One region of the Enterococcus gallinarum genome, then DNA from elsewhere that is predicted to be linked to it. Evidence: predicted binding sites of a transcription regulator. Region 1 holds the regulator's gene; each other region holds the start of a gene.

Region 1 (10,174 bases):
CATCATTGGTTAAACCAAGGCTATGATAGTTTTCCAAAAGCAGATTGGAGACAGTTGTTTGCCCCTGGGCTAAATATTCTTGTAAAGAAATCATCTTATTGTCCTCTTTTCCCATCGTTACATAAAAACCATTTTCAATTTTATTTTGGCATCATCAAGAATAAAATCCATTCTCAACAAAAATGGGACTGCGCATATATACGACCGTCCCATTGACTCCTTTATTGTGCCACCACAGCAATGATCTCTACTTCCACCAATACATCCTTTGGTAAACGGGCCACTTCAACTGCTGAACGTGCAGGCAAATGTTCATGAAAAAGTGTGCTGTATGTATTATTGAATGGAACAAAATCATCCATGTTTTTTAAGAAACATGTTGTTTTGACGATTTCATCTGGTGTAATACCGGCGGCAGTTAAAATTGCCTCGATATTTTTGAGAACTTGCTGCGTCTGAACTTCGATAGTTGCTCCCACAACTTCTCCTGTAACAGGATCTAACGGCACTTGTCCGGAAGCAAACAAGAAACCATTAGCAATCCGTGCTTGTACATAAGGACCAATTGCTTGCGGTGCTTTATCCGTTGAAATAATTTTCATTCCTCTTCTCCTTTACACTCTGGACACAATCCATATACTTCTAAGCGATGGCTTTGGATTTTATATCCGGTCAGTTGGGAAGCGGCCATTTCGACATCTTCCAATCCAGGATAGTAAAAATCAGAAATCTTGCCGCAACGTTGACAAATTGCATGATAATGCGGCTCTGTCGTAAAGTCAAAGCGACTGGATGCATCGCCGTAGTTCATTTCTTTCACAAAACCGATCTCCGTAAACAGTCGCAGATTATTGTAGACTGTCGCTACACTAATACCGGGAAAGTGGACTTCGATCGCTCGGTAAATTTCTTCTGCGGTAGGATGTGATGCGTGGCTAGCCAAAAACTCAAGTATCGCAACCCTTTGTGGAGTGATACGGATATTTTCTTGTTTTAATTGTTTGATTGCCTCATCATATATCGTGTTCACAGGAGTTCCTCCAATTCTCTTATCTGTAATATCATACTATGTAGATGGTAAAAATTCAAACAGCTTTCTCTAAAAATTCTTAATCAACCACAAAACAAACACGAAAAATTCCACAGTCCTTAAGAAAAGGGGAGAAAAAGCAGGCATTCTGCCAATGCCCGCTTTCCTTGTTATTCTTCCACTTGATATAAAGCAGTCGATAGATAACGTTCTCCATTGTCCGGGACGATCGCTAAGACTTTTTTGCCTTTTCCCAGTTCTTTGGCAACTTTGAGTGCTGCATGGATCGCTGCTCCAGAAGAAATACCTACGAGCAAGCCCTCTTTACGGCCGACTTCTCTCGCTGTTGCCATCGCATCTTCACTTGATACGGCAATTGCTTGATCAAAGATCTCTGTATCAAGAACTTTAGGTACAAAGCCGGTTCCAATTCCTTGGATTTTGTGAGGACCAGGTTGTCCGCCTTCTAAGATAGCCGATTCTGCCGGTTCAACGCCATAGATTTTTAAGTCTGGATACACTCGTTTTAATTCTCGACCCGCACCAGTGATCGTGCCGCCTGTACCGATACCAGCGACAAAGGCATCTAATCCTTTTGATTCAAAGGCATTCTCTATTTCTTTCCCAGTTGTTTTCTCGTGAATCTCGGGATTTGCCGGATTTTCAAATTGCAGCGGCATAAAATAGCCCTCTTGTTCAGCCAATTCTTTGGCTTTATTGATTGAACCTGTGATTCCTTCTGAGCCTGGTGTCAAAATCAATTCAGCACCATAGGCTTGCATCAGCTTGCGCCGTTCGATACTCATGGTCTCAGGCATCACGATGACCACTCGGTACCCTTTCGCTGCACCGATCATCGCCAAGCCGATCCCAGTATTACCGGAAGTTGGTTCCACGATCGTATTGCCTGCTTTCAAAGAGCCGTCTTTTTCGGCTTTTTCGATCATGGCCAAAGCGATTCGGTCCTTCACGCTGCTCCCTGGATTATAAAACTCAAGTTTTACGTAGACATCAGCGGAATCCTCTCCCACCACCTTGTTTAATTTGACGATGGGCGTATGCCCAACTAGCTCGGTAACAGATTGATAAATCTTTGTCATTTGCAATCCCTCCAGTTCATATTCCTATTCTACCCAAAAAACGGCAGACTTGCGAACAAAAAGTTAGCGTTTTCCAAATATTTATGTTTTTTTCACAAAGAAAAAAACTTTTGCTTTGCTTCTTTTAGTTACTAAAAGAGAACAAAAACAAAAGTTTTTGTGAAATTTCATTTGGCGTTTAGCTAATAAATAGCGAAAATCAAACGATCAATTCCTGTCCTACGACGATCAAGTCACTGCTTAATCCATTGGCAGCCATGATTTGATCCACCGTTGTTCCAAAACGTGAAGCAATATCCCAAAGACTGTCGCCAGATGCTACGACATAACTTTGTCCCGTACTTTGTGTCGTTGTTGTCGTCGATGTGGATTGCGTTGTCGTTACAGAAGTCGTTGTGGCACCAGTACTTGGTGTATCAAAACGAGTTAGTTGATACGTTTCAATCAGCCAGTTTAATTTTTGTGCGTAACCTGGATCAGTGGCATAGCGTCCTGTCAGATAGCTGGTCGCATCGTAAAAAGAAGTCGTTTGACTTTTCCAGACCCCACTATAATGTGCTTTACCTGAAGTGAAGCTTGTACTTCTTAAAACGTTGGCGTGATCTTGAAAAGACTCCCAGTAGGAATTATATTGGCGGAATGGTTCATTCATTACGACCCATTGTCCATTGATATACTCATCTGTAGGCAAATAGACAGATTGCCCGTTATATGATCCTTTGACCCCAAAAAGATTGTAGTAAGGCGCATTGGATAATGTAGATGAGCCATAGCCACTTTCCAAAATGGCTTGCGCGATCATCACCGATGCATAAAGATCATTATTGGCCGCAACGTCTTGTGCTGACCAACCAATCTGTTCGATAAAACTAGCGATTCCTTGACTAGTGGCCTGATATTCACTTGCTTGGACCTGTTCCGGAAGTAGCGTGACCACCGCTGGTGACAATGCTAATCCAGCCCCAATAAAAGAAACCACTGCTCGTTTACTTGGTCGTGGCATCACTGCTTTTTGTTGGCGGATATGTCTTTCACTGCGGGTTTGATAATTTTTCATTCTTTTCCTCCATCGTCCCAATACTATTCAACAATATAGACATTATACGGAAAAAATTTTTTCTGTGCAACTTAAGCAACTCAATAGTTTTTTAAAAGTCTTTTCGCAAAAACATCTTGTTCTACCTAAAAACGAAAAGACTTTAAAAAAAACAAGCGAAATCAGCTGCGATTTCGCTTGTTTCTTACGCTTATTTGATCGATTGGAAAGTGGCAACCACATTTTCGACTGTAAAGCCGAACTCTTCCAATACTTTGTTTCCTGGAGCAGAAGCGCCAAAATGATCAATGGCGATGACTTTGCCTTTGCAGCCTAGGTAACGATCCCAACCAAATGGGGAAGCTGCTTCGATGGCAACCCGTTTTTTCACGGCTTTCGGCAAGACACTCTCCTTGTACTCTTCCGACTGTGCTTCAAACAAATCAAAGCTTGGCAGCGATACGACAGACACATCCACTCCAGCTTCTGCTAGTTTGGCTTGCGCTTCTACCGCTAGATTCACTTCTGAACCAGTAGCGATCAAGATGCCTTCTGGTGTCTCACCGGTTTGTTTTGAAAGGACATAGCCACCTTTAGCCACGTTTTCTTCGACACCACTTAGCGTCCCTGCTAACACTGGCAGGTTTTGACGGCTCAACACTAAGACCGTTGGTTTATTCGTCGTTTGCAAGGCGATCTTCCAAGCTGCCCGAGTTTCGTTGCCATCTGCTGGTCGGATCACTTGCACGTTTGGCATGCAGCGTACACTCGCCAATTGTTCGATTGGTTCGTGGGTCGGTCCGTCTTCACCAACAGCCACAGAATCATGGGTCAGAACATAGATGACTGGCGCATGTTGGAGAGCCGACAAGCGAACTGCTGGACGCAAGTAATCAACAAAGACGAAGAATGTCCCGCCATACACGCGTGTACCGCCATGAAGTTGGATCCCGTTCATGGCTGCGGCCATCGCAAACTCCCGCACACCGAACCAAATGTTGCGGCCTTCATATTGACCAGGTTCAAAATCTTTTTCCGCTGCGACCATCGTATTATTGGATCCGGATAGATCGGCCGATCCTCCCCATAGGCTTGGGATAGCTTTTGAAAGGGCTTGGATCATTTCTTTACTGGAAACACGACTCGCTTGTGAGCTGCCTACTTCATAAGTTGGCAGTTCTGCATCCCAATCTGCTGGTAGTTCGCCAGCCACTGCTTGTTCGAACTGTGCAGCTAATTCTGGATAAGCCGCTTTGTAAGCAGCGAATTTCTCGTTCCACTCCGCTTCGGCTTTTTGGCCTTCATCGATCATCGTTTCTTTGAAACGAGCCGCTACTTCTTCCGGCACGGTGAATTCAGGATACTCCCAGCCATAGATTGCTTTAGCGGCTGAAATACCTTCCGCACCTAATGGAGCACCATGGACAGCAGAGGTTCCTTGATTTGGGGCACCGTAACCGATGACTGTTTTGATTTCAATCAATGTCGGTTTCTCTGTTTCAGCTTTAGCTGCTTCAATGGCTTGTGAGATTGCCTCTAAGTCATTGCCGTCTTTGACCAACAAATGTTGCCAACCGTAAGCTTCAAAACGGGCACCAACGTTTTCTGTGAATGCTTTTGAAGTAGGGCCATCTAATGAGATATCATTGGAATCATATAAAACGATCAATTTGTCCAGCTTCATATGACCAGCCATTGAAGCTGCCTCTTGAGACACACCTTCCATCAAGTCGCCGTCGCCACATAATGCATACGTATAGTGGTCGATCACATTGTATTCATCCCGGTTGTATGTCGCCGCTAGATGTTCTTCCGCCATCGCCATCCCGACGGCCATTGCGATTCCTTGTCCTAATGGACCAGTCGTTGCTTCCACACCATCCGTATGCCCAACTTCTGGGTGTCCTGGTGTGCGGCTGCCCCACTGACGGAAATTTTTCAAGTCTTCCGTGGTTACTTGATACCCTGAAACATGCAGTAAGCTGTAAAGCAAAGCAGAACCATGTCCAGCAGACAAGACGAACCGGTCGCGGTCGATCCAGTTTCTAGAAGTGGTCGGATTAACTTTCAAATGCTTGGTCCACAAGGCATACGCCATTGGCGCTGCCCCCATTGGCAGACCGGGATGACCTGAATTTGCTTTTTGTACGGCTTCGATACTCAATGTACGAAGGGTGTTGACACCTAATTGATCGATTTTATCAAACAATGGTAATTCCTCCTAATTTAGGTTTTTTTTACCTTTATTACATCTCATATTATACGGGATTTCTTTCAGGATTTCAATAGGAATGAAAAGGAATTCATCTTTATCTGCCATGCAATCCTTTTTTCTTTTGAATTTCTTTTAATTTGTCTGGAGTGACATCTTGTCCTTCAGGATCGACGATTTTCATTCCTTCAATGTGGTGTCGCATTCCTCCACGAAAAGCTTGTAAATATTCTTCGCGAAGCTTTTGCTGTTCGATCGTTTCATCAGCAGATAGACCTTGCACTTTTTTCTTTTTGGCTAGCTCATTAATGCGGGCTAATTTTTCTTTGGATAACATTTCGACACCTCCTTTTCACTACTTTATCTTATACAAAACCTGACAAAAAAACAATAGCAACAAAAAGCGAACATTTGTTTGAATTGTCGTTTCTCCTATGGTACACTAAGACTATCAAATGAAAGAAGGTGTCAGTTTTGGCAAAACGAACAGAAAATCGACAAATCGAGATTCTTAAGTTTATTCATACACGAGTCACTGAAAAAGGCTATCCGCCGACTGTTCGCGAAATTGGCGAAGCCGTTCAGCTATCCTCTACTTCTACCGTCCACGGACATTTATCCAGGCTTGAAAAAAAAGGCTTGATTTTACGCGACCCAACAAAACCAAGAGCGATTGAATTGACTTCCTCCGGATTAGAAAAAATCGATGTGCAGCCAAACTCGATCCCAATGCTAGGAGTCGTTACGGCTGGTGAACCGATCTTAGCTGTAGAAGACGCCTCCGATTTTTTCCCGATACCGCCTGATTTAGCAAATAGCACCGGCAGTTTGTTCATGTTGACGATTCGCGGTGAAAGTATGATCAACGCTGGAATCTTAGACGGTGATCAAGTCATCGTTCGCAAACAGCAAAGTGCTCAAAACGGGGACATTGTCATTGCAATGACGGATGAAGATGAAGCCACCTGTAAGAGATTTTTCAAAGAACAGGATCACATCCGTTTGCAACCGGAAAACGATTACCTAGAACCTATCATCTTGCCAGATGTAACGATTTTAGGCTTAGTCGTTGGTCTCTACCGTCACTTACTTTAATCGATTCCTTAAATCTTCGATCCTTCGAAGATTTTTTTTATTTCCTCTTTACAAACCGAACAAACATTCGTATAATAGTTTTACAAACATAAGTTCGCATTTTTATAAGGAGTGAAAATAATGAAAGCAGTTCGTCGATTTGGTTTTATTTTGTGGGTGTTGTTAACAGGGATCATTATTGGTTATTTTGGCGTACTCAGTGCAGTTCTGATTTTTTGCCCTTTGATGATGCTGTGGTTCATGCTATGGGATGAAAAGAAATTCCGCCAAGCAGAACGAAAGAGAAACCAAACTTATTATCACGACCATGATTTTTATCATTACGAACAGTAGGTCGATTATTTCGGTGTTGCTGCCAAACAAACAAAAAAAAGCCAGATCAAAATTGATCTGGCTTTTTTCGATTAATATTCCATCAATGTTTTAATTTCGTATCCAGTGATTTTGTCTCTGCCTTGCAAGTCCATCAACTCGATCAGAAAAGCACAGCCAACTACGATGCCGCCTAATTTTTCCACAAGTTCGATCGTTGCTTTAATCGTGCCGCCGGTTGCAAGTAAATCATCACAAATCAATACCCGTTGGCCAGGTTTAATCGCATCTTCGTGTAACGTCAAAATATCCACGCCATATTCTTTCTGGTATGTTGCTTCAATCGTTTTTCGAGGTAGCTTGCCTTTTTTACGTACTGGCGCAAAACCAACACCCAGTTGATACGCCACGGGACAACCAACAATAAACCCACGAGCTTCAGGTCCAACCACCATGTCGATCCCTTTTTCCTGAGCGTACTCGACGATTTGCTGTGTTGCATAACGATAAGCTTCTCCATCAGCCATCAATGGAGAGATGTCGCGAAAGACAATTCCTTCTTGCGGATAATCCGGAATGCTGGCAATATAGTCTTTTAAATTCATGTTTTTTCCTCCTAAGATATCAACCATTTGCGAATCGTTGATAAATCACTCATTAGTAAGTCTTCTTCTGTTTTGATTTTTGCAAGTCGCTGTTGATACAACACACTCTCAGTAAGCGGCTTATTCTCTGGATCAGGGACTTTTTTCAAAACGCCATCTTTTATTGTAACAAATTTCAAATCAAAAAACACTTGAATCATAAAAATTAATAATTTTTCTGGAATTTGCAAGTAGTTAGCTACCATTGGCAGTTTATAGCGAATATCAATCCCATTCTGCTGATTGATCAGTTGAAACAAACGGCCGTATTGTTCTCTAGTCCCGACACCATCCAGATAAGCATCCTCTGTGGATACTAAAATCAAATAGATACGATTGACAGGTATTTCTTGAATGATTTTTCTCAAAAGCTCTTTCTCGCTAGGACAGTCTAGAAAAGCGAGTTGCGTATAATTTCCTGAACCAAAAAAAGCTGTCAAATCGTCTAACGTTTGATAAACATGAACGTTCGGACAAAATCGTTCTATCTCTGAAGGCAATTTATCCGAAAAAGCAATCCCTAATGTTTGGGCATCAAGGATCAACCCTTGCCGATTTTTCTTTGAACGCAAGTCGAACAGCTGTATGCCGCTGACTTCAAAATCTTCCAACATCAGCTGTGGTTTCTTCTTGCCGTTCCATTCATTGACAGATAATTGCCCCACAACGGCCAATCCTTCACTCTCAAATTCTACTAGCTGTGATCCAAAACCAAAACCGATCACGTCTAATTGACCATTTTCTCCATCTGTAAGACTGACTTTTAAATGCTGATTCTCTGTACCAATTTGTCGGCCATTATCAGCAGAAATATTCGTAATCAAAAACTTTGGGATTGGGTTGTCTGTACCAAAGGGAGCTAAAATTTTCAGCGACTCGATAAAATTTGTCGTAATTTCTGCTAAAGACAATTCTTCATCAATCGGTAACGGAATCCCGCTAGAAAGGTCGATTCGATTATCGACCACGTATTGATTCATACGTTCTTGGAGCATCGAAAGGTGATCAATAGGCACACTGAGCCCTACTGCCGCGTGGTGTCCACCAAAGCTGGTAAACATTTCACGCATTCCAGAGAGCATGTCAAATAGATTTAATGATGCAACGCTGCGCCCAGAACCTTTAGCAATACCGTTGCTTTTTTTGGTTAAAACAAGGACCGGCCTGCCAGTCTGTTGCATCAATTGTCCAGCAACGATCCCTAAGACACCTTCATGCCAATCATCTCCCACAATCAAATGGACTTGATTTGAATCGGAAAGCATGTTCTGAGCTTCTTTCAAAATCGTTTCCACATATTGCTTTCTTTGAAGATTGATCGTATCTAATTGGTTGGCTAACGATTGGGCTTCTTCTGGATCAAATGTCGACATAAGTGTTACCGCAGGATTGGCATCTTCCAAGCGTCCAATCGCATTCAAACGAGGTCCGATGGCAAAACCAATATCCGTTTCATTGATTGCCCGTTTCTTCAGACCACTCACTTCGATCAGTGCCGAGAGCCCCGCACGTTCGGTTTGCTGGATCATTTTTAATCCGTTAGTGACCAGAATGCGATTCTCACCAGTGAGCGACACCATGTCGGCGATCGTACCAATTGCCACGAGATCTAATAATTCGACTGGCACTTCTTCTAATAACGCAGTAGCGACTTTGAATGCGACTCCGACCCCCGCCAAATCTGGAAAAGGATAATTTCCTAATGGATGACGAGGATGAATGATGGCATACGCATCGGGTAATTCTGGTGGCAACTCATGGTGATCTGTAACGATAACATCTACCTGTGCTTCTTTGGCATAAGCCAATGCCTCATGACCAGATACACCATTATCAACAGTTATAATCAATTGCACACCAGCTGCGATTTTATCTTGATAAACGGAAAGATTGGGCCCGTAGCCATCGGTAAAGCGATTGGGCAGATAAAATTCAACATCCGCACCCAATAATTCCAGCGCTTCTTTTAAGACAGTCGTGCTCGTAATACCATCAGCATCGTAGTCTCCATAAATCAGAATACGCTCTTCATTCATGATCGCTGTCTGAATTCTATCGACGGCTTTTTCCATATCATAAAACAAAAATGGATCATGAAGTCCCTGCAAATCCGGTTCTAAAAAACTTTGCAAGTCTGCTGCTGTTCGAATATTCCGCTGCCATAATAATTGACCTATTAATGGTGACAAACCTCTTGCTTGGATCATTTCCTCGAAATCAGCTGATAATTCACTTTTTTGTGGTCTCAGCCAATGAAAGTTCGCGCGTTTCACACAATCACTCCTAACTTGGTAATTATAGCAAATATTTTGGAGAAAAGAAAAGCGTTGACCAAAAAAGCACTACCAGCTTCTCTCCTTTTTCTGTCCTATTTCTAGTACAATAAAAACGACATCCTTCGGTCGTTTATCGAAAGACCATCGAAGGATGTCGTTATTATTTCGCTCATTTGTTGCAAAAGAGTGGTGAGCCAATCTTGCGCCTCACTTCAGAGATTTACCGTTCTGGTTGGAGTCCCAAAACCCTCTTTTGAAGAACAAGAGTGCAAGCTTACCATTACTCTGGAAACGTATCTTGACGATTTTCTATAATTGGTGGTTCACCAGGCACAACTGCCGCAGTTTTTGCTTCTGCTTCAGCAATTTGTTGTTCCCTCAAGGCGAGGTCTGCTTGCTTGTTTGCATATTCCCGTTCTAATACCTCACGCTGTTCTTGCAGTTTTTCTTCATTATTTTGTTGAAAGTC
Region 2 (10,174 bases), 240 kb from region 1:
TCAGAAGACGGTCGCGTACACAGTCGAAAATCGCTATATTTTTGATCAGGCAGTTCAGACAATTGTTTCCAGCGATACGCTGACCGCATTTGCTCCCTCTGCAACACTATATGAGCCAGGCAATGCGGTTTCGACCTATGACTCCTTTCTCGCCTATTTACGTTCACTCGGCGAGTACAAGCAGGCTGAAATTTCTATTACTTTAAAAAATCCTCAAATTCCTAGTGAGCTAAGGGAAAAACTGGCTGATTTGTCTGTTCAACATTATAGTATTGATTATCATTCAGGCAATATTTTTGGTTATTCAGATGAAATGGTTCGTCAGACAACAGGAAATAATTATGATCGGCAAGTAACAGAAAGCGTCGCGCAAGGACTGGTTTTTTTGGAAAAATATTATCCGACTTTTGGGAATCTAGGCTGGGATAGTCCTGACAATCTCCATTTTACCAATGATCTTACCAATCAAATCAATTTCTATGATTTCGGCGACATTCTAAATTATGTCAAAGATAATGGTGTGAAAGTAAGTGCCGTTCATGTATCGGCCTCTTGCACTGAATTAGCTCGATGGTTAGCGGAGAATCGGTTGCTTGTCATGAGAGTCCAGCTGCAGCAGCTCTCAGATATCATGGTCCAAGATGTAATCACGGAAGGAGAATGAGTATTGTTGAAAAAAATTCCATTTAGCAAACTATTCCGTTGGTTTGCAAAAGGGTATTCATTGGTGTTTTTGTCTTGTTATGTTTTCAGTCGTTTCATTCTTTTTCGTTTCAGTTCTTTTAGGTTAAGCACAGGGAGTGATCAACTAACGACCAGAACCTATTCAAGTAATTTGATTGGCTTATTCTTTGAACCGACTATTTTATTGCTGATCATTGGCGGTTTGCTGTATCTTGCTTGGAAAGAAAAACACTGGATCAGAGAATTGATGTATCCAGTTGTTGTTTTGTTATTAATAGTCATTGGAACAATTCTTTATTGATCAAAGGAGGGTATGGGATGAGTTTTTTTAAGGAAATAAAGGAGCAGCGGCAGCAAAAGAAAGAAGCGAAGAAACAAGAATTGCGTAAAAAGAACGCTGAATTAAGGAAACAAGGAAAAGATCCGCTGAAAGGCTGGGGGCAAATGATGGATACTGGTGCTGGGGGATTCAACAAAGCCAATCCAATCGATACAAAAGTTTATTTTGGTGAAAAGCAGAAACGAATCGCTTTAGAAGCACAGTACAAAAAGCAGCAACGAGAAACTAAAATGTCAGATGAATAACAAAATCCGCAGAAAACGACCAAGTTTTCTGCGGATTTTGTTTAGATATTCAAGACTTTGTCTAAAAAGTCTTTGGTCCGTTCGTTTTTCGGACTAGTGAAAATTTGTTCTGGTGTGCCGTCTTCTAGGAAATTTCCGCCATCGATAAACATGACGCGATTGGCTACTTCTTTAGCAAAACCCATCTCATGGGTAACGATAACCATCGTCATGCCTTGTTTTGCCAATTTTTTCATAACATTCAAAACATCACCGACCATTTCAGGGTCCAACGCAGATGTAGGTTCATCAAACAGCATAACATCAGGATTCATAGCTAATGCACGGGCGATGGCTACCCGTTGTTTTTGACCACCAGATAGATTGTCTGGATACATGTCTTTTTTGTCAGCTAAACCCACTGTGTCCAGCAATTGAATGGCTTTTGATTCAGCTTCATTACGGGACATCTTTTTTAAATCCATCGGTGCTAAGATAATATTCTCTAGTACAGAAAGATGAGGAAACAGATTGAAATGTTGAAAAACCATGCCTATGTGTTGACGGACGGCATTGATATTGGTGTTTTTATCCATTAGATGAGCACCATCGATAATGATATCACCACTAGTAGGTTCTTCTAAACGGTTCAAGCAACGCAGGAAAGTAGATTTTCCTGAGCCAGAAGGACCGATAACACAAACGACTTCGCCTTCTTGGATCGAGACATTGATATCATTTAAAACAGTGTTATCCCCATATTTTTTTACAAGATTTTCGACTAAGATTTTTTCCTTCATTTATTTCACCTTCTTTTCTAAAACTTTAGCAAGTTTTGTTAAGGCTGTGATAACAATTAGATACATGACAGCAACGATTAGATAAACATAGGTACTTTGTGTGGTTCTTGCGACAATGATCTTACCAGTTTGCAGCAGCTCCACAACACCAATAACCGAAATGATTGTCGTATCTTTCAGCGAGATAACGAATTGATTGACGAAAGATGGGATCATGATCTTGATGGCTTGCGGCAAAATGATTTTTTGCATGGTTCGGGTATAGGTCAATCCCAAACTGCGGGAAGCTTCCATTTGGCCTACAGGAACAGCCTTGATCCCTCCGCGAACGATCTCTGCGATATACGCACTAGCGTTCAGTGTCAAAGTGATGACTCCTGCAGCAAAGTCGGGGATTGTAATCCCAATTGCATCCGAAAGGCCAAAGAAAATGAAGAAAGCTAACACCATCATTGGTATCCCGCGAATAATATCGACATAGATACCGGCGAAGATACGCAAAGCTCGGATTGGGGACACGCTGAAGAGTCCCAAGATGATCCCAATGATCAACGCTAAAGCAAAGGAGATCAATGCAAGCAGCAGGGTATTCCATAAACCTTTTAGCAAAACTTTGTAATTGTTTTTGATTAAACCAGCGACTGTTGATTCATCGGCTTTCTTTTCTGTAGCCGAACCGTCTTTGATATAACGGCCGACGATTTCATCGTATTCGCCAGTTCGTTTCATTTCTTTTAACGCTTCATTGAACATTTGGATCAATTCAGGATTTTGGCCTTTTTTGACGGCAAACCCATATTGTCCGCCCACTTCTTTTTCAATCGGCGTACTTAGTTTTTGTCCTTGACTGATGGCGTAGCCAATGACTGGGTAATCATCCATCATGGCGTCGATCTGACCGCCACTGACTGCAGCATAAAGTTGATCAGCTGCGTCATAATACTTAATGGTATAGCCGTATTTGTCTTCATTTTCAATCAAGAAGTCTGCACTCTCGGTACCAACTTTAGCACCAACTGTTTTTCCTTCTAAATCTTCATAAGACTTGATACTATCGTTTCCTTCTTTGACCGCAATTTGAATACCACTTTCAAAGTAGGAGTCTGAGAAGTCATACGCTTTTTTGCGTTCATCATTGATACTCATCCCAGCAATCATACCATCCGCTTGATTCCCATCTAACGCTTGTAGCGCTCCTGAGAAACCAATGAAATTAAACTCAATGTTGAATCCTTGCATTTCCGCCGCTCTAGTTAAGAGATCAACATCGATTCCGACATATTCATTGTCTTCATTTTGAAACTCGAAAGGTGCGAATGCAGAGTCACTTGAGATTCGATAGACGTCTTTTTTCGGTTCAACTTTAACCATTTCACTTGCTTCATCAGAAGTGCTTTCTGATGAAGCAATATAAGTAGCAATGATTTCGTCGTATTTACCACTGGATTTCAACTCTTTTAGACCAGCGTTGAATTTAGCCAGTAATTCAGGATTTTGGCCTTTTTTGACTGCGAACCCGTAAGATGCCCCTTTTTCAGGCTCACCCACAAGTTTCATAGCTTCACCATTACTAATCGCATAACCTAAGACTGGATAGTCATCAAAGATGGCCACAACTGTTCCATTGCGAACGGCACCATAAAGCCCGCTAGCATCATCATAGTTTTTGATAGAGTAGCCATATTTTTTTTGATTGGTTTCTAGAAAACGAGCACTCTCGGTACCAACTTTAGCGCCAACTGTTTTATCTTTCAAATCAGCGTAAGTTTTGATATCTTGGTTGTCTTTTGCGACAGCCATCTGAATCCCACTGTCGAAGTAAGGATCTGAAAAATCAAAGGTTTCTTTCCGTTCGTCTGTAATACTCATCCCAGCGATCATCCCATCAAGTTGATTGGATTGGACGCCCTGTAACGAGGAATCAAAGCCTAATGGGCGCAAATCAACAGCAAAGCCTTGATCTTCAGCAATAGCATTTAACAGATCAATGTCGATCCCTACATACTCATTTTTTTCGTTTTGAAATTCGAAAGGAGCAAATGTCAGGTCTGTTCCGATTTTATACGTTGTTTCTGCTGCACTGACTGGCTTGTTCGCAAAAGCGAAAAAGCAGAAAATCACTGAAAACAGTGCACAAAACATATATTTTCTTTTCAAGAAAATTCCCCCTTTTGATTTTAACGTATTTTTAGATTATAGGTATTTTTGTAAAAACACACAAGTCTTTCGGTCAATATTTGCAAAAAACAGCGCTATTTCTGACATTGGGTGTTAGAAAAACTGACATCTTAAGTAAAGTTAAACTAGCAGAATAAAAAGTACAAAAGATGGCGAAAGTATGTTCGCTATGGTATACTATTCTATGGAAAAGCGTCAGCTTTCTTTTTGTTTCACGGACGCTTCGCAAATATAAATACAGGGGGAATGAAGATGATCGAAAGAACGACTTCCCATGAATTTGAATTAATCTCAAAATATCAGCCGGCAGGAGATCAGCCAGAAGCCATCCATCAATTGGTCGATGGCGTCGTTGGGGGCAAGAAGGCGCAGATTTTGTTGGGGGCAACTGGAACAGGGAAAACCTATACTGTTTCAAACTTGATCAAAGAGGTCAATAAGCCAACACTGATTATCGCACACAACAAAACATTGGCGGGTCAATTATACGGTGAGTTCAAGGAATTCTTTCCTAATAATGCAGTAGAATATTTTGTCAGCTATTATGACTATTATCAACCAGAAGCATATGTACCTTCCAGTGATACTTACATTGAGAAAGATTCAAGTATCAATGATGAGATCGACAAGCTGCGGCATTCGGCGACCAGTTCATTACTGGAACGCAACGATGTGATCGTGGTTGCATCAGTCTCTTGTATTTTTGGTTTGGGTTCACCAATCGAATATGCTAAGCAAGTGGTTTCTTTACGAGTAGGAATGGAAAAACCGCGGGATCAACTACTGAAAGAAATGATCGACATACAATTTGAACGCAATGATATCGATTTCCAACGGGGACGCTTTCGTGTTCGAGGAGATGTGGTAGAAATTTTTCCGGCATCGCGGGACGAGCGGGCATTACGCATCGAGTTTTTTGGCGATGAGATCGATCGAATTCGAGAAGTGGATGCGTTGACTGGGGAGATTTTAGGGGAAACGGAACACGTTTCTATTTTCCCAGCTACTCACTTTGTGACCAACGAAGACCATATGGAACATGCTATCGCTTCGATACAAAAAGAACTCGAAGATCGATTAGCTGTTCTTCGAAGTGAGAACAAATTATTGGAAGCACAACGTTTAGAGCAACGCACCAATTATGATATCGAAATGTTGCGGGAAATGGGCTACACATCCGGGATCGAAAACTATTCACGACACATGGATGGGCGCAAAGAAGGCGAACCACCTTACACGTTGCTGGACTTCTTTCCTGATGATTTCCTGATCGTGATTGACGAGTCTCACGTAACGATGCCCCAGATTCGTGGGATGTACAACGGCGACCGTGCCCGCAAACAAATGCTGGTGGATTATGGCTTTCGTTTACCGTCTGCGTTAGATAACCGGCCGTTACGTTTAGAAGAATTTGAAGAACATGTGAATCAGATCGTTTATGTCTCAGCAACGCCGGGACCTTACGAGCATGAACAAACGGATACCGTTATCCAACAGATCATTCGTCCAACAGGGTTATTGGATCCAGTAGTAGAGGTTCGCCCGATCATGGGGCAAATTGATGATCTTGTAGGAGAAATCAATGAGCGGGTAGAGAAAGATCAACGGGTCTTTGTTACCACATTGACGAAAAAAATGGCAGAGGATCTGACCGATTATTTTAAAGAGTTAGGAATCAAAGTCAAATATCTTCACAGTGACGTCAAGACACTTGAGCGGACAGAGATCATTCGCGATTTGCGGCTTGGTGAATTTGATGTATTAGTCGGGATCAATCTGCTTCGAGAAGGGATCGACGTTCCTGAAGTTTCTCTCGTAGCGATCTTAGATGCGGATAAAGAAGGATTCTTGCGTAGTGAGCGTTCTTTGGTCCAAACAATTGGTCGAGCTGCTCGGAATTCTGATGGTAAAGTGATCATGTATGCGGATAAAATGACTGACTCTATGCAGCGAGCGATTGATGAAACAAGTCGCCGCCGCAGTATCCAAGAGGCGTATAATAAAGAGCATGGCATCGAACCAAAAACGATCATTAAGGAAATTCGCGATTTGATCGCTATTACGAAAGTTGCGGAAGAGTCAGGCGATTATACAACCACTTCGTATGAAGACATGACTCGTGAAGAGAAAGCAACTCTCTTATTGAAACTGGAAAAAGAAATGAAAGATGCCGCAAAAGCATTAGACTTTGAAACTGCAGCTACTTTACGAGACACGATCTTGGAATTGAAAGCAGCTGAGTAAAAGGAGACAAGAGAATGGCAAATGATAAAATCGTAATCCATGGCGCTCGCGCACACAATTTAAAGAACATTGATGTGACGATTCCTAGAGATAAACTGGTTGTTGTGACCGGTTTGTCTGGTTCAGGAAAGAGCTCTTTGGCGTTTGATACCCTTTATGCAGAAGGACAGCGGCGGTATGTGGAAAGCTTGTCTGCATATGCACGACAATTTCTAGGACAAATGGATAAGCCAGATGTGGATAGTATCGATGGACTGAGTCCAGCGATCTCCATTGATCAGAAAACGACGAGTAAGAATCCTCGCTCAACGGTCGGTACGGTGACCGAGATCAATGACTATCTGCGTTTGCTGTACGCCCGTATTGGACACCCGATCTGCCCGAATGATCATATTGAGATCACTAGTCAATCAGTGGAACAAATGGTCGACGAAGTACTGGCATTGCCAGATCGGACAAAGATCCAGTTGTTGGCACCGATCGTTTATCAAAAGAAAGGCCAGCACAAAAAAGTTTTTGAAATGATTCAACGAGAAGGGTATGTGAGGATTCGAGTAGACGGTGAAATCTATGATGTTTCTGAAGCGCCTGAACTGGAAAAAAATAAAAAACACGACATCGCCATCGTGATTGACCGGATCGTTGTCAAAGAGGGCATTCGTTCGCGATTGTTTGATTCTTTTGAAGCCGCATTACGTTTGGCAGATGGCTACGCTGTAGTAGATGTGATTGGTCAAGAAGAAATGTTGTTTAGTGAACACTATTCTTGTCCTTATTGCGGATTCACAGTAGGCGAGTTAGAACCACGTTTGTTTTCTTTCAATGCACCTTTTGGGGCTTGTCCGGATTGTGATGGATTAGGGGTAAAATTAGAAGTTGATACTGATCTAGTGATTCCTGATACTAGCAAAACGTTGCGTGAAGGTGCGATCGTTCCTTGGAATCCCATCAGTTCACAATATTATCCACAAATGCTGGAACAAGCTTGCTTGGAATTCAATATTGACATGGACACGCCTTTTGAAGAATTGCCAGAAGAACACCAAGCAATTATTTTGAATGGTTCCAATGGCGAAATGTTCCATTTTCATTATGAAAATGATTTTGGCGGTGTACGGGACGTTGAAGTACCCTTTGAAGGAATTCTTCCTAATATCAAACGTCGCTATCATGAAACCAATAGTGATTTCACCCGGGAACAAATGCGTCTGTACATGACAGAATTGACCTGTAAAACCTGTCATGGCTACCGGCTAAACCCGCAAGCATTATCCGTCAAAGTGAATGGCAAGCATATTGGTGAACTTAGTGAGATGGCAATTAACAACGCCTTATCATTTGTCGAAAAATTAACGCTCTCTGAACAAGAAAAGATGATCGCAAAACCGATCGTCAAAGAAGTGGATGACCGGTTAAGCTTTTTGCGCAATGTGGGATTGGATTATTTGACTTTAAGTCGGGCTTCTGGCACTTTGTCCGGGGGCGAAGCTCAACGTATTCGCTTAGCGACACAAATTGGTTCCAATCTTTCTGGTGTGCTTTATATCTTGGATGAACCTTCGATCGGTCTTCATCAGAGAGACAATGACCGCTTATTGGATTCATTGCGTAAAATGAGAGATCTTGGCAATACATTGATTGTGGTCGAACATGATGAAGACACCATGCGTTCTGCCGATTATTTGATTGATGTAGGTCCGGGAGCTGGACATGCTGGCGGCGAGATCGTTGCAGCAGGGACCCCAGAGGAAGTTGCGGCTAATGAACATTCGCTGACTGGACAATATCTTTCAGGAAAACGGGAGATTCCAACGCCGGCAGAACGTCGAGCAGGAAATGGACAGTCCATTCGCTTGACTGGCGCAGCTGAGAACAACTTGAAAAATGTCAGCGTTGATTTCCCTCTTGGAAAGTTTATTGCTGTGACTGGGGTATCTGGTTCGGGAAAATCAACATTAGTGAATGAAATTTTGAAAAAAGCTTTAGCACAAAAAATCAACCGCAATTCGAACAAACCGGGAAAATATAAGAAACTAACCGGATATGAAGCAATCGAAAAGCTAATCGACATTGACCAAAGTCCCATCGGGCGAACCCCTCGAAGTAATCCGGCAACTTATACAAGTGTTTTTGACGACATTCGTGATTTGTTTGCAAAAACCAATGAAGCCAAAGTCCGCGGTTATAAAAAAGGTCGCTTCAGCTTTAATGTCCGCGGCGGTCGCTGTGAGGCGTGTAAAGGAGATGGGATCATCAAGATCGAGATGCATTTCTTGCCGGATGTCTATGTTCCTTGTGAGGTTTGCCACGGCAAACGATACAATTCAGAAACCCTCGAAGTGCATTACAAAGGGAAGAATATAGCAGAGATCCTTGAGATGACGGTCGAAGATGCTGTCGAATTCTTCAAACATATTCCTAAGATCCATCGAAAATTACAAACGATCGTTGATGTAGGTCTAGGGTATGTCACGATGGGGCAACCGGCAACCACTTTGTCAGGTGGGGAAGCACAGCGAATGAAACTTGCCAGTGAACTCCACAAAAATTCTCATGGAAAAAGCTTCTATATATTAGATGAACCTACAACTGGTTTGCATACGGATGATATTGCTCGTTTATTGAAAGTCTTGGAGCGTTTTGTTGATGCAGGGAATACAGTTCTAGTGATCGAGCATAATCTTGATGTGATCAAATCAGCAGATCATGTGATTGATTTAGGTCCAGAAGGCGGCGAGGGCGGAGGAACGATCCTTGCAACTGGTACACCTGAAGAGATAGCAGCAGTTCCTGAAAGCTATACCGGAAAATACCTCAAGAAAGTCTTATGAGAGAGGTAGGATAAAGGCGGAGATAAAGGGGATTTTAGCAAAATTTAATATTTACTGTAATAATTCTGCAAATTCTCAAATAACTCTTGTAATGCACCGTTTATTTGTTAAAATAGCAATAGGTAAATGTCTATTCGTAACAGAATAAACGACCTATAAGTTCTATCCGTTCAAAGAAGAGGAAGGCAATCAGAGGTACATACTTTGATTGCTTTTTTCTTTATGGTATTATAGGTCTGTTGTAACAAAGTAAATAGGTAAAAATCTAAATTTATATATGCAAAAGAGAGAGTGGTTTTATGAATCCGGAAAAATTCGTTCCTATTTTGTTAGGAAGCGATATGAATGTCTATGGTATGGCAAGAGCCTTTCACGAAGCATATGACATCCAGTCAATTGCTTATGCTGGGACACAGCTTGCCCCCACCCGCTATAGCAAAATCGTCAAGGTCAATCAAGTAGCAGGATTTGATCATGATCCTGGTTTTTTAGATACATTGATTGATTTGGCAAAAACCACTTATAACGATCCCTCTATGACTTATTTGTTGATTCCTTGCGGGGATGGTTATGCTGAATTGTTAGCGAAACATAAAGCAGATTTAGCGTCATATTACACATTTATTGCGAATGATTATTCTTTGTTGAAACGATTGATCAATAAAGTGAGTTTCTATGAAGTGTGTGAAGAGTTTGGCTTACCTTATCCAAAAACTTTTATTTTGACACCAGATCTATTAGAGGATGGCCGCTTTACTCAAGAACTGCCATTTGAGTTTCCCGTGGCATTAAAACCGGCAAATAGTGTCGCTTGGTTATCTGTTGATTTCGAAGGACGGAAGAAAGCCTTTATTATTGAAGATCGTGCCGAGT
Region 3 (10,174 bases), 310 kb from region 1:
AGGTGATAAAAAATTACGCGATCTTTCGATCGATCAAGCAATCGTCGATCCGGAAGATGTCGACATGTTACAAGATATGCTGATCTTGGCAGTAAATGATGGATTAACTAAAATTGAAAAAGAAACCGAACGGACTATGGGTAAATACACTAAAGGAATCCCCGGTTTATAAAAGGAGAAATGTGGCGTGCAGTATCCAGAACCGATCGCACGATTAATCGACAGCTACATGAAGCTGCCAGGTATCGGACAAAAAACAGCAACTAGATTGGCTTTTTATACGATCGATATGAAAGATGAAGTCGTCAATGAGTTTGCTAAATCACTGTTGAGCGTCAAACGTGATCTGCATTTTTGCAGTATTTGCGGAAACATTACAGAAGGAGATCCCTGTGAGATCTGCAGTGACCCTTCACGAGATAAAGGCACGATCTTAGTAGTAGAAGAACCAAAGGATGTCATGGCGTTAGAAAAAGTTCGTGAGTACCATGGACTCTATCATGTTTTGCATGGTGTTCTGTCTCCAATGGAAGGGACTGGACCAGAAGATATCAATATTGCTCCTTTGATTCAGCGCCTGCATGATGACCAAGTGAAAGAAGTGATCATTGCTACGAACGCCACGACAGAAGGCGAAGCTACCGCGATCTATCTTTCCCGACTGATCAAACCAGCGGGGATCAAAGTGACGCGGTTGGCTCACGGCTTATCTGTCGGCAGCGATATTGAATATGCGGACGAAGTGACATTGCTTAAAGCAGTGGAAGGAAGACGTGAATTATAAGAAATTGGAGGCAACAAGGGTGAGTGGACTGTTCATAACCATTGAAGGACCAGATGGCGCTGGCAAAACCAGTGTTTTAGAAGAACTATATCCTCGTTTGCAGCTAGAAGCCAAACGAGACATTGTTAAAACGAGAGAACCAGGCGGTGTAAAAATCGCAGAAAAAATTCGGCGGATCATACTGGATCCCAAAAATTCTGAGATGGATGAACGGACTGAAGCATTGCTGTATGCTGCTGCAAGACGCCAACATTTGATCCAAGTGATTTTACCAGCATTGAATGAAGGCAAAATCGTGATCTGTGATCGATTTGTAGACAGTTCTTTAGCTTATCAAGGGGCAGGGCGCCGGATCGGTATTCCTGAGATTGCACGTATCAATGAATTTGCCACCGAAGGCACGGAGCCTGACTTCACCTTGTATTTGGATGTCGATTCGGATACAGGTTTAAGAAGGATTCAAGAGCATCGGGCTCATCAGTTGGATCGCTTGGACGCGGAAGGATTAGAATTTCACCAACGAGTTCGTCATGCTTATTTGAAGCTGGCAGAAGAAAATCCTGTACGCATCCATAAGGTTGATGCTAGAATGGGATTACAAGATGTCGTTGAGACAAGTTTTTCAGCAATCGTTGAAGCATATCCTTCCTACTTCAAAACAATGTGATCGCTGACGACAATAATAAGGAGATGATCTCATGAAATTGATTATGGCAATCGTGCAAGACAAAGACAGCAACCGATTAGCAAATGAATTCATCGATGCCAACATTCGCGCTACGAAACTTTCATCTACCGGCGGATTCTTAAAAGCCGGCAACAGTACATTTATTATTGGTCTTGAGGATGAGCGGGTCCAAGACGCATTGGAACTGATCAAGAAAACCTGTCAGTCTAGAAAACAATATGTTTCCACACCAATGTCGTTAGACATCTCACTTGATGGGCAAGTACCTTATCCAGTGGAAGTAGAAGTTGGCGGTGCAACGGTTTTTGTTCTACCAGTCGATGGCTTCCATCAATACTAAAAAGGAGCAGACCATGGAGGAACTTTTTTTACAAGAATATCAACCTCTGGTTTTTGCCCAACTGAAGAAAAGTGTCGAGCATGGGCGGATTGCCCATGCTTATCTTTTTGAAGGCGATGCAGGAACGGGCAAACATGAGATGAGTTTGTGGCTGGCGAAACGTCTCTTTTGTACGAATGTTCAATCAGATGAACCTTGCGGATCTTGCAGTAATTGTTTGCGGATCGCTCAAGGGGAGCACCCGGACGTACTCATGGTGGAACCAGATGGACAGACGATCAAAGTAGATCAAATTCGTCAATTGCAAGAAGAATTTTCTAAGAGCGGCTTCGAAAGTCGCTTGAAAATCTTTCTTCTTTCGCAATCAGAAAAAATGAATACAAGTGCAGCAAATAGTTTACTGAAATTTTTGGAAGAACCTGTAGGGAATTTCTTAGCGATTTTAGAAACGGAAAGTGTTGGACGGATCTTGCCGACGATCCAGTCCCGTTGTCAAATCATTCATTTTTCACCATTGGCGAAAGACAAATTGCAGACAAAGCTGCAAAAAGAAGGACTTTCTCAAGAGAGTAGCCGTCTTTTGAGTTACTTGACAAATAGTTATCATAAAGCAGTTGAAATCTCCCAAGAGGAATGGTTTAATGAAACTAAGGATGCTGTTGCACAATGGGTGAAGTATCTCTTGAAGAAAGATCCGCAAGCGTTTATTTTCGTTCAAAAAAAGCTGCTCGCTTTAGCAAAAGAAAAAGAACAGCAGAGAGTTATTTTTTCGATTCTGTTATTTTATTTGCAGGAAGAACGAGACCAGTTATTGGCACAAGGCTTATGGGGAAAAGAGATCAATCTTGCCATCGAAGCTGCCTTGCAAGCCCAAAAGAAACTGCAAGCGAATGTAGCTTTTCAAGGCGTTGCTGAACAATTTTCAGTGAAGATCATCTATGGCATAACAGTACCCTAAAGGGGGAGCAATGTTATGATAGAAGTAGTCGGTGTACGCTTTCGCGCTGCGGGACAAATCTATTTTTATGCGCCTGAGAAGCGAGATTACACGTCGGGGGAACGAGTGATCGTTGAATCACAAGAAGCAAAGTTTATGGCGACCGTCGCGATTCCTAAGCAGTTGATCGATTCGCAAGATTTGCCTTATGACATAAAGCCAATCATTAGACAGGCCACGCCTAAAGATATCGAGAAAGAAAAGAAAAATCGTCAAGATGCTGAAGAAGCGCTGATCATTGGCAAGCAGAAGATTCGAGCGCACAATTTACCTATGAAACTTGTTAGGGCAGAATATACATTTGAGCGGTCAAAGATGCTGTATTATTTTACAGCGGATGGTCGAGTTGATTTCCGCGAACTAGTCAAAGATTTGGCGAGTCATTTTCATACAAGGATCGAGTTGCGACAAATCGGTGTACGAGATGAAGCAAAGGCGATCGGCGGAATTGGTCCATGCGGCCGCAAGCTCTGCTGTTCGACGTTCTTAGGCGATTTTATCCCTGTCTCGATCAAGATGGCCAAAGATCAAGGGCTGTCTTTGAATCCGACGAAAATTTCCGGGTTGTGTGGTCGTTTGATGTGCTGTTTGAAGTATGAGAATGATGAATATGAACAAGCAAAACGAGAATTACCGGATCGCGGCAAAGAAGTTGAGACTCCGGATGGAAAAGGAAAAGTAGTCGGTCTGGATTTATTGCAGCGCATTATCAAAGTCCGCTTGTACGATCGACAAACGCCCATAGACTATGAATATGAAGAACTAGTGACAAAATAAGTAGGTGACCATAATGAGCATGGACAAGCGATCGATTTATGATGGATTGAATCAGTTAGAAAATGAACTGCAAAATTCGTTGAATAACTTAGCAGAAATGAAACAGTCTTTGCAAGAAATCGTTGAAAAAAATACGACGCTAGAATTAGAAAATCAACGTTTACGGGAACATATCCGTGAATTGAATCAAGTGGCCGAAGCGCCCGCAGAATCGGTCAAACAAGAATTGTCCAAATCGCGAATGAATTTGGAAAAGATATACGAAGAAGGATTCCATGTTTGTTATGACTTATATGGATCTAGAAGAGAACATGATGAACCGTGTGCTTTTTGTCTTGAAGTGATCTATCGAGAAAGCGGACGATAATAGGAAATGACCAGCGCAGGTTGCTGGTCTTTTTTTGAAAGTAGGGAAAGTATGCAGAAACAACAAAGCTATAAACAATCGAATGGAACGCTTTATTTAGTGCCGACACCAATCGGAAATTTGGAAGACATGACCGTTCGTTGTGTCAAAATTTTAGGGGAAGCCGATTTGATTGCCAGCGAAGATACTAGGAATACCCAAAAATTGTTGAACCATTTTGAAATAACGACACCGCAACGAAGTTTGCATGAACACAATTTCAAGGAACGTGTGCCGCAACTCATCGATCAATTGCTAGCTGGAAAAATAATTGCACAATGTAGTGACGCAGGGATGCCATCGATCAGTGACCCTGGTCATGAATTAGTCAAAGCGTGCATTGCAGCTGATATTCCAGTGATTGCCTTGCCTGGTCCTACAGCAGGATTGACTGCTTTGATCGCTTCTGGTTTGTCTCCGCAGCCCAATCTTTTTTATGGCTTCTTACCTCGAAAAAAGAAAGAGCAAAAAGAAGCATTGGCTGAGCTGGCGAACCAGCCGGCTACGATGATCTTTTATGAATCACCTTACCGCTTGGCAGCGACGATCGAAAATATGATTACTGTTTTTGGTGCAGAACGTTCTGCAGTCATCTGTCGAGAGTTGACAAAAATCCACGAGGAATACTTGCGAGGTTCTTTAAAGGAACTGTTGGACTATCTAGGGGAAAATACAGTCAAAGGAGAGTGCTGCCTTTTGGTTGAGGGATCGACGGACTCTGTCGAAATCGTTTATGACGGAAGCCTTAAAGAGCAAGTAACAGCTCTGATGGAGACCGGGATGTCTTCTAAGGAGGCTATCAAGGAAGTGGCGAAACGCAATCAAGTAAAAAAACAAACGGTCTATCATGCCTATCACTTAGACGCTTAACCGATGCCTGTGCATCGGTTTTTTTGAATAATGAGTTTCATTTTTAGTGGCATGGATGATTGAGTGAAACCGTCACAAAAGGACATGATATACTAGTTTAAAAAGGAGAAAAAGATGAACATACGAGACATGCAAAAAGCGATCTATCAAAACAAAATCGATCATCAATTTAATGTCACCAATATTGAAAAGGAATTTTTGTCATTATATGGTGAAGTGGCTGAAGCTTTTGATGCTTATCGCAAAAAACAAAATGTGGGGGAAGAATTGGCAGATGTAGCCATCTACCTTCTCGGTTTAGCGGAGATCTTATCGATTGATCTAGACGGAGAGATTCAGAAAAAAATGAAAATCAACCAAGCCCGCCGCTATACCAGTTATGGCAATGGGTATGCAAAACGAATCGATGAATGATGGTTCGTCATTCGATTGAACTGACAATGAATTGTTAAAGGAAGTGGGAAACGAAATGACAACCAACTTAAGCATGCGTGAGCTAACAGAAAAAGATTTAAAGGAAGCTGTTGAAATGTATATTGCAGTCTTTTCAGCGGAGCCATGGAATGATCAACTGACCGTTCCTCAAATTACAGAATATGTGTCATCCATGATGGCGATGAATACTTATATTGGCTATTTTCTAACGGACTCATTGACCAATGAAAAGATAGGGTACTCGTTAGGCTTTATTAAGCCGTGGTACCAAGGAAAAGAATATGTCATCGATACCTTTTTAATTGCTGGCAAGCATCAAGGGAAAGGTTTCGGCTCTGCTTTTTTAGAAATGATCAAAGAAGAGTTGGTCAAAAAAGGCATTCCCACGATACTATTAGATACAGAAGAAAAGATGCCAGCTGCCGATTTTTATAAAAAGAATGGCTTTAAGCCTTTGACGGATAATGTGACTTTTTATGCGTCGTTTTGATCGCCATTACCCAAGAAAGCCATCAGTCAAATTGCGAATGTTAGATTTCATAACATATAAAGTGAGCTTTTTTCAGAATAATTGCAAAAATTTAAAAAAACACTAGCGATCTCCTGAATATGATGGTAGGATATCTAACATAAAAGGGAGTGATTGGAATGGGAACAGGCAATAGTGGGTTTATTTTGGTTTGCAGTGGGATGGTTTTTTTAATGACTCCTGCGCTAGCTTTTTTTTATGGTGGATTGGAAAGGCGAAAAAATATCTTGAATACAATGATGATGGTGATTTGCACCATGGGACTAGCTTCAGTTCTGTGGGTGGCGGCTGGGTATTCGCTTTCTTTCAGTGGTACCGGTGCCTTTATCGGCAACATCGATAAGTTATTTTTCCAGCAAGTTTCCATGACGGACGGAGAAGGGATTCCTGAAGGATTGTTTGCGGCTTTTCAAATGATGTTTGCACTAATCACAACAGCGATCATTACCGGATCAGTCGTAGGACGAATGCGTTTTTCAGCTGTTTTCTTATTTATTGGCTGCTGGCTGTTTTTGGTTTACTTTCCGATGGCCCATATGGTTTGGGGTGGCGGCTTCTTAGATGCTATCGGTTCGATTGATTTTGCAGGAGGCAACGTTGTCCATATTAGTTCAGGAATCAGCGGTCTCGTGCTAGCATTAGTCGTGGGTAAGAGACGCGAGTTTCATCAAACGGAGTATCGTCCCCATAATATTCCATTTGTCGTATTAGGTGCAGGGTTGCTATGGTTTGGCTGGTTTGGCTTCAATGCTGGATCAGCATTAGCTGCTGACGGGATCGCCATTCAAGCGTTGTTAACGACCAATACGGCAGCCGCAGCTGCGATGCTCTCCTGGATGTTGATTGAAAAAGTTCTATTAGGGAAGCCAACCATTGTCGGAGCTTGTACCGGAGCTGTCGTGGGTCTGGTAGCAATTACTCCTGGCGCAGGTTTTGTTTCCCTTTGGTCATCCTTTGTGATCGGTGCATTAGTGAGTCCGTTTTGTTATTACTTTATTTCGGTCATCAAGCATCGCTTAGGTCTGGATGACGCTTTGGATGCTTTTGGTTGTCATGGGATTGGCGGAATCTTTGGTGGAATCATGACGGGGATTTTCGCTGATCCTGCTGTCAATCATCAAACTGGGTTGCTCTATGGTGGAACAGAATTGTTCATTGCGCAGATCATTAGTATCGTATTTACGATTCTTTTTGCCGGGGGCATATCCTTTCTATTGATCCATGTGATCAAACGCGTGCTACCGATTCGGGTCACAGAACAAGAAGAAGCTATTGGAATGGATCGCAGTGAACATGATGAAACAGCTTATCCAACGTTCATGGGGCTGGATTCATAGATGGAGGAATGCAGATGAAAAAAGTAGAAGCGATTATTCGACAAGAAAAATTAGAAGAATTAAAGGCAGCTCTTGATCAAATAGATATGGCTGGAATGACGGTGAGTCAAGTATTGGGCTGTGGTAATCAAAAAGGGGTCAAAGAATTTGTTCGGGGACAAGCAGTGATTACGACACTTTTGCCTAAAGTAAAGGCGAGTTTTGTTGTTGCAGATGAAGAGGTTGAAGCAATCATTGAACTGATTTTGTCTATCTGCCATACAGGTGAAGTAGGTGATGGTAAAATTTTTATTTACCCAATCGAAGAAGCAGTACGAATCCGAACCAATGAACGAGGCCCATCGGCGCTGTAAGTCTAGACGTTTTTAACGAAGCGAACCAAATTTGAAGTCTTAAATCATAACAGGAAGCAAAAAGAATTTCTGTCTTTTTTACAGGGATTCTTTTTGTTTGCAACAATCGCCGATGCTTAGAATGAGCCTCTTGATAGGGAACTTCTGTTCGTTTATAATAGAGGAGAATGGAGTGGTGAAGATGGCTGAGTTGCGTTTTCCGTTAAAAAACGATACGTCTCGGAAAATCATCCATATCGATATGGATGCCTTTTTTGCATCAGTAGAAGAAAGAGACAATCCTGAATTGGCTAAGCATCCCTTAGTGATTGCCCGCCACCCAAGTGATACTGGGGGTAGAGGTGTCGTCACGACTGCCAATTATAAAGCACGTCAGTATGGGATCCATTCTGCAATGAGTGCGCAAAAAGCCTTTGAATTGTGTCCTCATGCCGTCTTTATACCTGGCAACCATCAGAAATACCGCGAAATTTCTCAGCAAGTCCGAGAGATCTTTGGGCGCTATACCGATGTGATTGAACCGGTTTCTATCGATGAGGCTTATCTGGATGTGACCGTCAACAAGATCAACTGTCCTTCAGCGATCAAAATTGCTCGCATGATCCAGCAAGACATTTGGCAGACGACCCAGCTTACTTGTTCAGCAGGTGTCAGCTACAATAAGTTTTTAGCCAAATTATCTTCGGATTTTCACAAACCCCGGGGGTTGACGGTAGTGATGCCGGAAGATGCCGTGGTCTTTTTAAAAAAATTACCGATTGACAAATTTCATGGTATCGGTAAGAAGACAGTGCCGAGAATGCATGAATTAGGGATTTATAAAGGATCTGACCTTTATGAGTGGAGCGAAATGGCATTGATCCAAGAATTTGGAAAAATGGGCTACTCATTATACCGGAAAGTTCGAGGAATCCATGATTCTCCGGTCAGTGTGACGAGAGAACGCAAATCAGTCGGAAAAGAACATACGTATGGCAATGCGTTAACCACAGAAGATCAAGTCATCAGTCAGCTAAGAAACCTGGCAGAAGAAGTAGAAAGATCATTGAAACGTACGCAAAAACACGGAAAGACTGTGGTGTTGAAAGTGCGTTATGCCGATTACTCCACCATCACAAAACGGGTCACGTTGCCAGAGTATATGCACAAGAAAGAAGCTATTTTTTCACAAGCTAGTTTGATTTGGGAGGAGATTCTAGGAATCGAAAAAGGGATCCGCTTATTGGGGATCACAGTTACGAATCTTGATCCATTAGCTTATGAAAATATCGTATTGCCTTTGTGGGAAACAGAATAAAATATATGGAGGCGCATAATGACGACAAACAGTCAATGGAAAGCGTTACTAGAGGAATTCATGGCGCAAGAAAATCCAGCACGAAAAGTTCAAATGCGGGCGTACATGCGGAACCAATTTGACTTTTTAGGGATTCCGTCACCTGTACGCAAACAAATACAAAGACCTTATTTTGCTGCAATGAAAAAGGCCGCCATCGATTGGGCATTTGTTGAAACCTGTTGGCAACTACCTTATCGTGAAATGCAATATGTAGCTATCGACTATCTGGTAACGATGCAGTCGGTCCTCCAACCAGACGAACTGGAGAAAATAAGTGAATTAGTCCTTCAAAAGTCTTGGTGGGATACTGTTGATGGCTTGAATAAAGTTGTTGGTGGGCTGACTATGACCTACCCGGAATTGAGCCAAAAGATGCTTGCTTGGAGCAAAGCAGAAAATTTATGGCTCCGGCGCATCGCCATTGACCACCAACTGCTTAGAAAAGAAAAAACCGATCGCGAGCTTTTAGAGACGATCCTTTTAAATAATTTAGGTAGCGATGAATTCTTTATCAATAAAGCGATTGGCTGGAGTTTGCGCGATTATGCTAAAACAAACCCTGAGTGGGTGCAGGCTTTTCTGTTAACGCACAAAGATCAGTTAGCTCCGTTAAGTATCAAAGAAGCAAGCAAACATTTGTAATGATGGTGTGTTTTATGATCAAAATAAAAGGGACTGTGCCATAAGTCTCCTACAAGTAATACTATCCGAACATTAATTATTATTGCTCCTGCGGTGCAGGGACTCCTCGTCGCAAAAGTCAGAGGAATCTATCCAGCAACAGACTATTATTCGGTTTAACTTGTTGGATGATGACTTATGTCACAGTCCCTTTTATCTTTTGTATCAGTTTGAAAACTGAAGTTTATTCAAGTCGTCAAATACTCTTTTTGATTTGTTCATAGCTTTTTTCTGCGTCTTTGCATTTGTCCCAAATCACCGCTTCGCCTAGTGCTAGGGATTTAGGAACATCAATGATCCGTTGATTGCTGCTACCGCGAAATTGCAGATTCAAGTTGCGTTTGCTCAATTCGAAACGGCCATCAACTAGGATATCGATGCGAGACAGCAACTCAAGCTTATCTTCTGTTTCCAACAGTAGTTCCTCGAAGGTGTAACCAGACCAGCTCCAAATATCTTTGCCATGACCGAACTCGGAACGGACTCTGTTTACCACTTGCAGACATACTTCAGTATTCAAAAAAGGTTCGCCGCCCAATAGTGTTAGTCCCTGAACATAATCGTGCCGCAAATCTTCAATGATCTGTTCTTCGAGTTCTGCTGTGAATGGGGTGCCATAGCGGAAATTTTGGACTGCT

The links. The regulator LexA, encoded in region 1, represses DNA repair genes until DNA is damaged. The targets are predictions, from matches to a motif close to CNAACANNTGTTNG.
Region 2: uvrB (excinuclease ABC subunit UvrB) is a predicted target of LexA. The motif match lies at 4,380-4,393, and genes of this name have one in related genera.
Region 3: dinB (DNA polymerase IV) is a predicted target of LexA. The motif match lies at 7,654-7,667, and genes of this name have one in related genera.

Annotation. Positions count from the first base shown of each region.
Region 1 covers NZ_CP050816.1:2,133,282-2,143,455, reverse strand. The annotation lists gene HED61_RS10650 (DnaD domain protein) at 1-94, opposite strand, end outside; gene HED61_RS10645 (RidA family protein) at 222-602, opposite strand; gene HED61_RS10640 (Fur family transcriptional regulator) at 599-1,030, opposite strand; gene cysK (cysteine synthase A) at 1,201-2,130, opposite strand; gene HED61_RS10630 (glucosaminidase domain-containing protein) at 2,330-3,187, opposite strand; gene tkt (transketolase) at 3,378-5,375, opposite strand; gene HED61_RS10620 (DUF896 family protein) at 5,476-5,715, opposite strand; gene lexA (transcriptional repressor LexA) at 5,844-6,473, shown strand; gene HED61_RS10610 (hypothetical protein) at 6,594-6,806, shown strand; gene HED61_RS10605 (adenine phosphoribosyltransferase) at 6,878-7,390, opposite strand; gene recJ (single-stranded-DNA-specific exonuclease RecJ) at 7,402-9,702, opposite strand; gene HED61_RS10595 (LapA family protein) at 9,986-10,174, opposite strand, start outside.
Region 2 covers NZ_CP050816.1:2,371,383-2,381,556, reverse strand. The annotation lists gene HED61_RS11770 (hypothetical protein) at 1-664, shown strand, start outside; gene HED61_RS11765 (hypothetical protein) at 668-985, shown strand; gene HED61_RS11760 (hypothetical protein) at 1,003-1,269, shown strand; gene HED61_RS11755 (amino acid ABC transporter ATP-binding protein) at 1,311-2,048, opposite strand; gene HED61_RS11750 (amino acid ABC transporter substrate-binding protein/permease) at 2,049-4,205, opposite strand; gene uvrB (excinuclease ABC subunit UvrB) at 4,479-6,470, shown strand; gene uvrA (excinuclease ABC subunit UvrA) at 6,485-9,301, shown strand; gene HED61_RS11735 (carboxylate--amine ligase) at 9,601-10,174, shown strand, end outside.
Region 3 covers NZ_CP050816.1:1,822,926-1,833,099, forward strand. The annotation lists gene HED61_RS08980 (YbaB/EbfC family nucleoid-associated protein) at 1-172, shown strand, start outside; gene recR (recombination mediator RecR) at 188-784, shown strand; gene tmk (dTMP kinase) at 804-1,451, shown strand; gene HED61_RS08995 (cyclic-di-AMP receptor) at 1,483-1,812, shown strand; gene holB (DNA polymerase III subunit delta') at 1,826-2,770, shown strand; gene HED61_RS09005 (PSP1 domain-containing protein) at 2,786-3,586, shown strand; gene HED61_RS09010 (DNA replication initiation control protein YabA) at 3,606-3,953, shown strand; gene rsmI (16S rRNA (cytidine(1402)-2'-O)-methyltransferase) at 4,005-4,862, shown strand; gene HED61_RS09020 (MazG-like family protein) at 4,977-5,276, shown strand; gene HED61_RS09025 (GNAT family N-acetyltransferase) at 5,332-5,787, shown strand; gene HED61_RS09030 (ammonium transporter) at 5,946-7,163, shown strand; gene HED61_RS09035 (P-II family nitrogen regulator) at 7,178-7,516, shown strand; gene dinB (DNA polymerase IV) at 7,698-8,813, shown strand; gene HED61_RS09045 (DNA alkylation repair protein) at 8,832-9,497, shown strand; gene nrdG (anaerobic ribonucleoside-triphosphate reductase activating protein) at 9,733-10,174, opposite strand, start outside.